Regions from separate parts of the Photobacterium gaetbulicola genome, predicted to be linked through region 4. Evidence: predicted binding sites of a transcription regulator. Region 4 holds the regulator's gene; each other region holds the start of a gene.
What was found. The regulator MetJ, encoded in region 4, represses methionine synthesis genes. The targets are predictions, from matches to a motif close to TTAGACNTNTANANGTCTAA.
Positions count from the first base shown of each region.

Region 1: metK (methionine adenosyltransferase) is a predicted target of MetJ. The motif match lies at 996-1,015, and genes of this name have one in related genera.
Region 2: metH (methionine synthase) is a predicted target of MetJ. The motif match lies at 1,408-1,427, and genes of this name have one in related genera.
Region 3: metN (methionine ABC transporter ATP-binding protein MetN) is a predicted target of MetJ. The motif match lies at 1,515-1,534, and genes of this name have one in related genera.

Region 1 is NZ_PYME01000049.1:15,829-18,992, reverse strand. Features, by position in the region: gene tkt (transketolase) at 1-699, opposite strand, end outside; gene metK (methionine adenosyltransferase) at 1,096-2,250, shown strand; gene C9J03_RS25810 (SprT family zinc-dependent metalloprotease) at 2,484-2,990, shown strand; gene rsmE (16S rRNA (uracil(1498)-N(3))-methyltransferase) at 3,111-3,164, shown strand, end outside.
Region 2 is NZ_PYME01000032.1:60,079-63,242, forward strand. Features, by position in the region: gene metH (methionine synthase) at 1-1,347, opposite strand, end outside; gene C9J03_RS22185 (cation:proton antiporter) at 1,552-2,835, shown strand; gene metA (homoserine O-acetyltransferase MetA) at 2,902-3,164, opposite strand, start outside.
Region 3 is NZ_PYME01000026.1:75,830-78,993, forward strand. Features, by position in the region: gene C9J03_RS20220 (methionine ABC transporter permease) at 1-313, opposite strand, end outside; gene metN (methionine ABC transporter ATP-binding protein MetN) at 303-1,337, opposite strand; gene gmhB (D-glycero-beta-D-manno-heptose 1,7-bisphosphate 7-phosphatase) at 1,672-2,226, shown strand; gene C9J03_RS20235 (ABC transporter permease subunit) at 2,425-3,164, shown strand, end outside.
Region 4 is NZ_PYME01000004.1:89,652-92,815, reverse strand. Features, by position in the region: gene C9J03_RS04590 (malic enzyme-like NAD(P)-binding protein) at 1-1,140, shown strand, start outside; gene metJ (met regulon transcriptional regulator MetJ) at 1,242-1,559, opposite strand; gene C9J03_RS04580 (O-succinylhomoserine (thiol)-lyase) at 1,737-2,903, shown strand; gene C9J03_RS04575 (bifunctional aspartate kinase/homoserine dehydrogenase II) at 2,904-3,164, shown strand, end outside.

The DNA.
Region 1 (3,164 bases), on a different contig from region 4:
GGCTTTAGCCGCTTCGATAGCCGCGTTGATAGCGTCTGCATCGTGGCCGTCTACTGCTGGAATAACGTGCCAGCCGTAGGCTTCGAAACGCTTAGGTGTATCGTCAGAGAACCAGCCTTCAACTTCACCGTCGATTGAGATGCCGTTGTCATCCCAGAACGCGATTAGCTTGCCAAGGCCTAGAGTGCCCGCAAGCGAGCACGCTTCATGAGAGATACCTTCCATCAGGCAGCCGTCACCCATGAACACGTAAGTATAGTGGTCGACGATGTCGTGGCCGTCACGGTTGAACTGAGCAGCAAGGGCTTTTTCTGCCATCGCCATGCCCACACCGTTAGTGATGCCCTGGCCTAGAGGACCAGTCGTTGTTTCAACACCCGGTGCGTAACCGTATTCTGGGTGACCCGGTGTTTTCGAGTGTAGCTGGCGGAAGTTTTTCAGATCGTCGATAGACAGATCGTAACCGGTCAGGTGAAGCAGAGAGTAAATCAGCATTGAACCATGGCCGTTCGACAGGATGAAACGGTCGCGATCAGCCCACTCAGGATTCTGTGGGTTGTGGTTCATGTGGCCACGCCACAGTACTTCAGCGATATCAGCCATACCCATAGGTGCACCCGGGTGGCCAGAGTTAGCTTGTTGAACACCGTCCATGCTTAGGGCACGGATTGCATTAGCAAGATCTTTACGAGAAGACATGTCTGCTCCAGAAATTCGTAGACGTTGAATATTGGGCTACCTTTACCGTCGTTGGTTCAGGCTAGCCGCAGTTCGGCGGGCGGGTATTGTCGCAAAGACTGGGCCATAACTGCAAACGATTTCCTTCGAAAAATAAGTTCTATATCAAGATCATGAACCGAAAACGGTGCCAACTCGCTGTAATAAAAGCGTTACGGGGTAAACGTTTGCCTTACTTTTTTGCGAGTGACCCTACTTTTTACAATGTTGATTTTCACCCAGCAAAAGGTATTATAGCCGTCTAGACGGAGGTAGCTCTATACATACAAACGTATAACCGTATGCAAGTATGTGACCATCAAACATGGTTTAAGAGCCCGACAACATCAACTAACACATATATTTATGGGAGCGCTCATGTCGAAGCACCTGTTTACTTCTGAGTCAGTATCAGAAGGTCATCCAGATAAAATTGCTGATCAGATTTCAGATGCAGTATTGGATGCGATCTTAGAGCAAGATCCGAAAGCACGTGTTGCGTGTGAGACTTACGTAAAAACCGGTATGGTAATGGTTGGTGGTGAAATCACGACCTCTGCTTGGGTTGATATCGAAGAGCTAACTCGCGAAACCGTCCGTGAAATCGGTTATGTACACTCTGACATGGGCTTCGACGCTAACTCTTGTGCGGTACTAAGCGCAATCGGTAAGCAGTCTCCAGACATCAACCAGGGTGTTGACCGTGAAGACCCACGCGAGCTGGGTGCTGGTGACCAGGGTATCATGTTCGGTTACGCGACCAACGAAACTGACGTACTGATGCCAGCGCCTGTGACATACGCTCACCGCCTGGTAGAGCGCCAAGCAAAAGTCCGTAAGAACGGTGCCCTGCCTTGGCTTCGTCCAGATGCGAAAAGCCAGGTGACGTTTGCCTACGACCAAGGCAAAATCGTTGGTATCGATGCGGTAGTACTTTCTACCCAGCACTGCGACAGCATTGAGCTACCAGTACTGCAAGAAGCAGTAATGGAAGAAATCATCAAGCCAGTACTGCCTGCTGAGTGGCTGAACAAAGACACCAAGTACTTCATCAACCCAACCGGCCGTTTCGTTATCGGTGGCCCAATGGGTGACTGTGGTCTGACTGGTCGTAAGATCATCGTTGATACCTACGGCGGCGCAGCTCGTCACGGTGGCGGTGCATTCTCTGGTAAAGATCCATCGAAAGTTGACCGCTCTGCAGCCTACGCAGCACGCTACGTAGCGAAGAACATCATCGCGGCTGGCATGGCTGACCGTTGTGAAATCCAGCTTTCTTACGCAATCGGTGTTGCTGATCCAACATCTATCATGATCGAAACATTCGGTACTGAAAAAGTTTCTCACGACATCATCGTAGAAGCAGTACGCCAGCACTTCGACCTACGCCCATACGGCCTGATCGAAATGCTTGATCTGCTTAAGCCAATGTACAAGAAGACTGCGGCATACGGTCACTTCGGTCGTGAAGAGTTCCCTTGGGAAAAAACTGACAAAGCTGACATCCTACGCGACTTCGCTAACATCAAGTAAGCGCCTAAGTTTGTCAGATACAGTCTGGTTGCAAAAAGGAAGCTTCGGCTTCCTTTTTTGTTTTTAAAAGTTGGGTCCTGGGTCCAAAAGCGTTTCTACTAGCTAATCGATGTCAAGCTCTTCCAAGGACCTCGTTTTCGCTTTTCCTAGAACCCCGTGCCTAGGGCCGCTCTTCCCTCCCGCCGCTCTTCCACCTATACTCCCCAGCTCCACCATCCTGCCTTGGAAAGAACATGACCACTTTGCAATACCAAGTGATTGATCGCGTTAAGCAATGTATTGCCCAGGCCAACCGGCGCCTCAATAAACGGCTCTCGATGCCCGAAGTCCGCTTTACCCAGCGCGGCAAGATTGCCGGCAGTGCCCGATTACAAGGCTGGGAGGTACGCTTCAATCCGGTACTGCTAAAAGAGAACCCAGAGGCCTTCCTCAATGAAGTGGTACCGCACGAAGTGGCCCACCTGGTGGTGTTCAAACTGTTTGGCAAGGTTCGCCCGCATGGCAGGGAATGGCAGGTTATCATGCAGGAAGTGTTCGGCGTTACGCCGCGCACCACCCACAGCTTTGATGTCAGCTCGGTACAGGGCCAGACTTTTCTCTACCGCTGCCAGTGCAGCGAACATCACATGACGGTTCGCCGTCACAATAAAGTCCAACGCGGCCAAGCCCATTACCGCTGTCGCCAATGCGGGGATACCCTGACCTTCCAGCAGCAAGGGCGATTATCGACTCGCGGCTAAATTTCCCTCTTGCCCTTGTTTTTCGTCTATCCAGCGTCCATCTAATTACCAACCGCCTGCAATCAGCTGGAGAGTTGATATAATGCAGCCAGATGACAACCAACGGGTTACGAGATAGCCATGAGAATCCCACGAATTTACCACCCGGAGTTATTGCCAAGCTCTGGAACCATT
Region 2 (3,164 bases), on a different contig from region 4:
CTTGCCCTGGATACATTTAAGGCCCGCCTCGATCACTTCCCACTTCGAGGAGTCGACCATAATCGGTACTTTGGAAATCTCAGGCTCGGAAGCACACAGCTTGAGGAAGCGCACCATACACGCCTCGGCGTCCAGCATCCCTTCATCCATATTGATATCGATGATCTGGGCACCGTTTTCAACCTGCTGGCGGGCGACTTCCAAGGCTTCATCGTACAGCTCTTCTTTGATCAGGCGCTTAAACCGGGCAGAGCCGGTCACGTTGGTCCGCTCACCCACATTGACGAACAGCGTATCCTTTTCAATGGTCAGCGGCTCAAGGCCCGAGAGACGACAAGCGACAGGTAATTCGGGCAAGGTGCGCGGAGCAATGTTTACTACCGCTTCAGCCATCCGGCGAATATGTTCAGGCGTGGTACCACAACAGCCTCCGACCAAATTCAGGAAGCCGCTTTGCGCCCACTCCTTGATATGCACCGCCATTTCCTCTGGCGACAGATCATATTCACCGAAAGCATTCGGCAGGCCGGCATTTGGGTGGGCTGAGACCGCGCACTCGGAGATGCGCGACAACTCCTCGACATATTGGCGCAGCTCATCTGGCCCCAGCGCACAGTTAAGGCCAAAGGAAATAGGATTGACATGGCGAAGCGCATTGTAGAACGCTTCGGTTGTCTGGCCCGATAGGGTTCGGCCTGAGGCATCGGTGATGGTACCTGAAATCATCACCGGCAAAGCGTAACCCAACTCTTCAAACACGGTTTCTACTGCGAACGCACAGGCCTTGGCATTGAGCGTATCGAAAATGGTTTCGATAAGAATGATATCCGATCCGCCCTCGATCAAAGCCCGGGTTGACTCGGCATAAGCCTCTACCAACTGATCGAAGCTGATATTACGAAAGCCGGGATCATTGACATCCGGCGAGATAGAACAGGTACGGTTGGTTGGCCCCAGTACCCCTGCGACAAAACGTGGTTTATCCGGCGTCTTTGCCGTCCACTCATCGGCCACTTGGCGGGCCAGCTTTGCGGCCTCGAGGTTGATCTCGGCACTCAACGCTTCCATCTCGTAATCGGCCATCGCAATGGTCGTTGCGTTGAAGGTATTGGTTTCAAGGATATCGGCCCCCGCCTCTAGATACGAGGCATGGATCTCCTTGATCAATTGCGGTTGTGTCAGTACCAGTAAGTCGTTATTACCTTTGAGGTCCATATGCCAATCGGCAAAACGCTGACCACGGTAATCTTGCTCTTCCAGCTTATAGCCCTGGATCATGGTGCCCATGCCACCATCAATGATCAGGATCTGCTCAGCCAAGCGTTTATTTAGTAAATCCTTGCCCATCAACACCGCTTTACTTCCTTTTCTAATGTCACAGCTAATTCACATCCTACCATAGCAGAAATGGAAATCTAGACGTCTAAAGGGCTTTTCGTTGATTAAATTTTAACTCATTGGAATGAAATTAATGATAGCTATCGGACAATGATAGATTTATATTTTGACACAATTTTCAGCTTTACTTTCAACTATCATCGAGGTCATGGGATGTCAGTTTACAGCACCCTCTGTTTTCTGGCGGCAGCAGCGATGCTGATCGCTTTTATAAACAGCAAAATAGGAAAAATGCAGACCACTATCGCCATCACTGCGGGGGCATTGGTACTATCGCTGGGCATCATCGTTGCCGGGCAAAACGGCTGGTTCCATCTAGAGGACGTTGCCGCTGCCCAGCTTGGCGAAATCAACTTTGAAAATTTCCTACTCAAAGGGATCCTGGGCTTCTTGCTGTTTGCCGGTGGCCTTGGGATCAAACTGCCCCACCTGGAAGACCAAAAATGGGAAATCACCACGCTGGCACTCGCCGCAACCTTGTTCTCGACCTTTTTTATCGGATTTTCCCTATGGGGTATTTGCCAGACGCTCGGCATCCCGCTTGATCTGATATACTGCCTGATCTTCGGCTCGCTGATCTCCCCGACCGACCCGATTGCCGTCCTTGCCATTGTCAAAAAACTCGATGCGCCAAAACGCATCTCAACCCAAATTGAGGGCGAATCACTATTCAATGACGGCTTCGGCCTAGTCATTTTCGTTACCCTATTTACCATCGCTTTCGGTAACGAAGCCCCTACCGTTCTTGGCGTCGGCCAGCTATTCGTGCAAGAAGCTATCGGTGGCATTGCCTACGGCTTCGCCCTTGGCCTGATCTTCCACTACCTCATCAGCTCGACCAACGACCACTCGATGGAGCTACTACTGACCTTGGGTGTCCCAACCGCAGGTTATGTCTTCGCCGACGTTATTCATGTTTCAGGCCCTCTGGCCATGGTGGTATCAGGCATCATGATCGGTAACTGGACACGCTATATTGGCTTTTCCAAAGAAAGTGAAGATCACCTCGATCACTTCTGGGAGCTGGTCGATGAGTTCCTCAACGGCGTACTGTTCCTGTTAATTGGTATGAGTATGCTGCAATTTAGCTTCCACCAAGAAGACTGGATACTGATGGTAATTGCGGTGCCATTGGTTCTACTGAGCCGCTTCCTCAGTATCAAACTCTCTTACGCCGGCTTCCAGCGCTATCGTGACTACAACCCGTTATCCGTCAAGATCCTCACTTGGGGTGGCCTGCGAGGCGGCCTTGCCCTCGCCATGGCAATGGCTATTCCGGCCGGTGTTATGGTGATCCCGGATAAAAACATCGACGTCCGTGAAATCATGCTGGTAATGACCTATTCGGTCGTGGTGTTCTCGATATTGGTCCAGGGCTCAACAATCACGCCGCTGATCCACAAGGCCAAGCTGTGGGAAGCTGAGAACAACGCCTGATAATCGACTGAGGCGGATACAAAAAAGACCTGCATAACGCAGGTCTTTTTTTTTCGCCCTTATAGGCTATTCATCCTTGGTGAAATTGGCTTCCGAGAAGTGTTCCAAATCGTAAGGTGTCTGCTGGTAAACACAGTAATTAAGCCAGTTAGAAAACAGCAGGTGGCCATGACTGCGCCAACTGGCAATCGGCGGGTTGCCCGGGTTATTGTCTGGGTAGTAGTTGACCGGCACATTGGGCTCCATCCCTTCACCGACATCCCGCACATATTCATTATGTAAGGTATCGACATCGTATTCAGGGTGGCCAGTGACAAAGACATTACGCT
Region 3 (3,164 bases), on a different contig from region 4:
CGATAGCGGCAGCGGTACCGATCGAGCTGCCGACCACAAATCGGGTAAACGGGATGATCGCGACCAGCAGGATAATAAATGGGATCGAGCGGCCGATATTGGTCACGATCCCCAGCGCTTTGTTGAGCACTGGGTTGGCCAGCAGGCCGTTGTTTTTGGTCAGGTGCAGGGCAACCCCTACCGGGATCCCGATCAAAAAGCCGATCAGGCCAGAGGCAAAGACCATGACCAGGGTTTGGCCGAGGGCGTCGATCAGCAGATCAACCAAACGTTCGTTCTGGGTCCACCAGGTGGTAATTGAATCAAGCAACATAGCCCAATACCTCTACATTTACTTTGTGATCGCGAAGGAAGTTAATGGCTTGTTCTGCCGCTTGTTCGGTACCGAAGAATTCGGCCAGCATCAGGCCAAACTTGACGCCGCCGGCGTAATCCATGTCTGAGCTCAAGATACTGATGTCAATGTTGAACTCGCGAGCCACCTGGGAGATCAGCGGGGCATCGACCGACGCACCGGTAAATTCAAGACGGATCAGCGGGTAGCTGTTTTCAATGCGGGTTTCAACCATGCGAGCCCGGTAGTCTTCCGGAATGGAAAGATCCAACGTCGAGCGGATGAACTCGCGTGCCAGTTCGGTTTTCGGGTGGGCGAAGATATCACCGACCGGGCCTTTCTCGACCAGTTCACCGTCTCCGATGATCGCCACTTCCGAGCAGATGCTTTTGACCACATCCATCTCATGGGTGATCAGCAAAATAGTCAGGTTGAGCTTGCGGTTGATCTCTTTGAGCAGAGTCAAGATAGACTGGGTCGTTGCCGGGTCAAGGGCGCTGGTGGCTTCGTCACACAGCAGTACTTTGGGATCGGAGGCCAGTGCTCGGGCAATGGCCACACGCTGCTTCTGGCCGCCACTCAAGTTGGATGGGTAGGACTCGCGCTTGTCGGCCAAACCGACCAGCTCAAGCAGCTCATCGACCTTGGCTTTGATGGCGGACTTGCTGGTGCCGGCCAGCTCGAGAGGCAGTGCAACGTTGTCGAATACGGTACGGGATGACAGCAGGTTGAAGTGCTGGAAAATCATGCCGATTTTGCGACGGGCCTGGGTCAGCTCTTGGTTTGATAGCTGGGTCAGGTCGATGCCGTCCACAATGACGTGACCGCTGGTTGGGCGTTCAAGCAGGTTAACACAGCGGATCAGGGTACTTTTACCGGCACCGGAAGAACCAATCACCCCGAAAATGGTGCCTTGCTCAATGGTCAGGTTGATTTCACGCAGAGCGTGGATCGCCTTGGCCCCTTGATAGAAGACTTTATTGACTCTGTTTATTTCTATCATCGTATTTCCCAAATCCTATACCGTGTTGATGACGGGCACGCCCATCAATGGCTGCGACCGGTATATTGTTATGTTGTGTGTTGCATTTGCATTATTTTCTTGATGCGAGAGCTCTGTCTGCCAATTGCATCTATGGCTTTGATGCTATGGGCTAACATAAATGAAGTCAATAGATATTTTTACGTCTGGACGTCTAAATGTCTTTATAGCCATGGTGAGGGTAAGGCTTTTTTGTTTGCTTTGGCGACAGGGCCTTAGAGAAACAGGTGAATCCCATTGCTAGCCGTGCCATAATTTGGGGCATAACGAATACAGCGAGACAGAGGGCTGACGCTTGGCCAAACCAGCAGTTTTTATTGACCGTGATGGCGTGATTAACATCGATCACGGCTACGTGCATACCACCGACGATTTTGAATATGTCGAGGGGGTGTTTGAAGCCTGTAAGAAACTTAAGGCGATGGGGTATATGTTGGTGTTGGTGACCAACCAGGCCGGTATTGCCCGAGGTATGTACACCGAAGATGAGTTCTTGACCCTGACCGAGTGGATGGACTGGAACTTTGTTGATAATGGCGTGGAGTTCGATGGTATTTATTACTGTCCGCACCACCCGACGGAGGGGAAAGGCGATTATCTTCAGGATTGCAACTGCCGCAAACCAAAGCCAGGTATGTTTATCTCAGCCCGTGACTTCCTCAAGATTGATATGGCCAGCTCGGTGATGATCGGTGATAAGGCCGATGACATAAAAGCGGCCGAGGCAGCCGAAGTCGGCACCAAAATCCTGGTGCGTACTGGCAAGCCAGTCACCACCGAAGGTGAACAACTGGCTGACGCCGTACTCGACAGCGTGGCCGATGTGCCAGCTTGGCTGGCAGCACAATAATCCTGCACCTATCCTCTTGTTACCAAGGCCGCATTCGCGGCCTTTGTTTTATTTTTTCATGTCAAAGCTCTACCTCTCTCTGATTGTTAATATAAAGTTAATATGAGCGTGGCGTTTTCGAGCTGGTTTCCTGCCTCGTGTGAATAGATGCCAGTGGGAATGGCGCATCGTGCCTGTTTGACATGGAGCCGTTAAAACATGCTGTCATATTTTCTACGTCGGCTGGTATTGGTCGTCCCGACGTTTCTGGGGATCACTATCCTGATTTTCACCATCACCCGGTTTGTTCCCGGAGGGCCGGTGGAGCGCATGCTGGCCAATATGCAGGCGCAAGGTGATGGTGTGGCTGCCACGGCTTCTGCCGGAGGCAACTCTGCATTGTCTGAAGATCAAATTGCCGAGCTCAATGCCTTCTACGGCCTGGATAAGCCGGTACTGGAAGCTTATACCGAATGGCTTGGTAAGCTGATGGTCTTGGATTTTGGCGAATCAACCCGCTATTACGAGCCGGTTGCCGAGATGATTGCCGAGCGACTACCCATCTCCTTGTTCTATGGCGGCATGACGTTCTTCATCAGCTATTTTATTTCGATACCTCTGGGTTACTACAAGGCTCTCAAACATGGCTCGGTGTTTGATTCGGGCTCCTCGATCCTAATTTTTATCGGCTATGCCTTGCCCGGCTATGTGGTCGGTGTCCTGCTGATCACCTTATTCAGTTATCACCTGGAATGGTTCCCGATGGGCGGCTTCGTCGGTGAGGACTTCGATGACCACGGTAGTTTTTTCGAGCGGGCCAAGGACGTAATGTGGCATGCGGTGCTACCGCTGATCTGCTATTTGATCGGCGATTTCGCCACCCTGACGATGACGATGAAAAATAACCTGATGGAAAACTTGTCATCGGACTATATCCGCACGGCGATAGCCAAAGGGTT
Region 4 (3,164 bases):
GCCTACAGCCCGGGTGTTGCTGAGCCCGTGCGTGAAATCGCGCAAAACGCGGAAAATGTTTACAAGTACACCGGCAAGGGCAACATGGTTGCGGTGATCACCAACGGTACGGCAATTCTGGGTCTAGGCAACCTTGGCCCATTGGCTTCAAAACCTGTGATGGAAGGTAAGGCTTTGCTGTTCAAGCGTTTTGCTGGCCTTGACTCGATCGATATCGAAGTCAAGCACCGTACGATTGATGAGTTCGTCGATACGGTTGCCAATATTGCCGATACGTTCGGCGGTATCAACCTGGAAGATATCAAGGCGCCTGACTGTTTCGAAATCGAAAAACGCCTGATTGAGCGCTGCCACGTCCCGGTGTTCCATGATGATCAGCACGGTACGGCGATTGTGACTGCAGCGGGTATGCTCAATGCGCTGGAGCTCCAAGGCAAGAAGATCAGCGAAGCGGTGATTGTCTGCCTGGGTGCCGGTGCGGCGGCGGTGGCGTGTATGGAGCTGCTTATCAAGTGCGGTGCCCAGCGCGAGAAGATCTACATGCTTGACCGCAAGGGCGTGATCCATACCCGTCGTGACGACATCAACGAATACAAGCAGCTGTTCGCCAACAACACTGACAAGCGTACTTTGGAAGATGTGATCGAAGGGGCCGATATCTTTGTCGGGGTATCAGGCCCGGATCTGCTGGCACCGGAAGCGCTGAAGCTGATGGCAGACAAACCGGTGGTGTTTGCGTGTTCTAACCCGGACCCGGAAATCAAGCCTGAGCTGGCCCATGCGGTGCGCGATGATCTGATCATGGGGACCGGCCGTTCGGACTACCCGAACCAGGTTAACAATGTCATCTGCTTCCCGTTCATTTTCCGTGGTGCCCTGGATGTTCGTGCCAGCGAGATCAATGACGAGATGAAGCTGGCCGCGGTGGATGCTATCCGGGCGCTGGCCAAAGAGCCGGTACCGGCTGAGGTGATTGCCGCCGCCGGTGCTGACAAGCTGGAGTTTGGCCCGGATTACATCATTCCTAAGCCGATGGATCCTCGCCTTCTGCCACGCGTGGCCAAGGCCGTAGCCCAAGCCGCCGTGGAATCGGGCGTGGCCCAAATCGACATGCCAGCCGGTTATATGGAAGCGAAATAATTTTCGTACATTGCACCGTAAACGAAAAAACCAGCCGCAAGGCTGGTTTTTTTATCGTCAAAATACGGTGGCATTATTGACGCAGACGAATGCACATAGGCTTATTCGGTAATGTCTTCGTAGTTGATCCCCATCTCTTCCATCAGGGCCTTGGCTTCGGCCGGAAGGTCGTCTGGACGGTCTTTACGGATGTCGTCATCAGTAGGAAGCGGCTGTCCGGTGTAGGCGTGCAGGAAAGCCTCGCACAGCAGCTCACTGTTGGTAGCATGGCGTAAGTTATTGACTTGGCGGCGGGTACGCTCGTCGGTCAGAATTTTCAGTACCTTCAATGGAATCGAAACTGTAATTTTTTTTACTTGCTCGTTTTTCTTACCATGTTCCGCGTAAGGGCTGATGTATTCGCCATTCCACTCTGCCATTTTTTACCTTCTCAGCGATATAAAAGTGATGAAATATAGTATGCCTGAATTTTAGCGGGATTTACCGCCATAAGCAAAGACATATAGACGTCTAGAAGTGTTGACGTCCTCTTTGTTTGTGGTTATGTTGTTGCATAAAAGTTATTCACCAGGGCCGCCCTGACAAGGAAAGTAATTATGTGTGACAAGAAGCTAGCCACCGTCGCTGTTCGCACCGGCATCGAATCTGATACCCAGTACAATGCTGTGGTACCCCCTCTCTATTTGACCTCGACCTATAGTTTTGCGCAGTTGGGCGAGGTGCCACAGTATGATTACTCCCGCTCTGGCAACCCGACCCGCAATACGCTGGCCGATGCGCTGGCTGAGCTGGAAGGGGGGGCTGGTGCCGTCGTAACCAACTGCGGAACGGCGGCGATTAACCTGCTGGCTTCTGCATTGATCGGGCCGGATGATTTGATTGTTGCCCCCCATGATTGCTATGGCGGTACTTACCGCCTGTTCAATTCCCGGGCGGCGAAAGGCGATTTCAAAGTCCGCTTTGTCGACCAGACCGATCCGGCAGCCCTGGCCGATGCACTGGCGCTGCAGCCCAAGTTGATTTGGGTGGAAACCCCGTCGAACCCCCTGCTGCGTATTGTCGATGTGGCTGAGCTTTGTGCCGCGGCCAAGCAGGTTGGCGCGCTGGTCGCGGTCGACAACACTTTCCTGTCTCCTATCCTCCAGCAGCCTATTGCCCTTGGGGCAGATTTTGTTGTCCACTCCACCACCAAATACATCAACGGCCATTCGGATGTGGTCGGCGGTGTGCTGATCGCCAAGCAGCAAGAGCATGCCGAAGAGATCGCCTGGTGGGCGAACTGTATCGGTGCAACCGGGGCGCCGTTCGATGCCTATATGACCCTGCGGGGCCTGCGTACACTGGCGCCGAGAATGCGCATGCACGAAGAAAACAGCCGCCAGATCTTGGCCTACCTCCAGCAGCAGCCGATGGTGGGGACGATTTACCACCCGAGCCAGCCGGAGCACCCAGGCCATGCTATCGCCCTCAAGCAGCAGAAGGGCTTTGGGGCGATGCTGAGCTTTGAAATAGCGGGCAGCATGGCGCAGCTGGAGGTGTTTGTGAAGGCGCTAAACTGTTTCTCATTGGCTGAATCGCTCGGCGGGACCGAAAGCCTGATTTGCCACCCGGCCAGTATGACCCATCGTGCGATGTCAGATGAGGCCCAGGCCGAAGCGGGTTTGAAGCCGTCTCTGCTGCGGCTGTCGGTAGGGCTTGAAGATCCCGAGGACTTGATTGCCGATCTGGAACAAGCCTTCAACCTAGCGGCGGAGGGCGTGTAAATGAGCGTTTTGGAAACACGTCAGCTGCATAAGTTCGGGGGGAGCAGCCTGGCTGATCCGCAGTGCTACCTGCGGGTCGCGGAGATCTTGCGCGAGTATTCGAGCGCGAGTGATTTAGTGGTGGTGTCGGCGGCCGGCAAGACCACTAACCGTTTGATTGAGTGGCTTGAGCTGTTGGAGAAAGACGGCCGTCGGGCTCACGAGGCGTTGCAGTCGCTGCGTAAGTTCCAGCAGGAACTGATAGAGTCGCTGCTCGAGGGG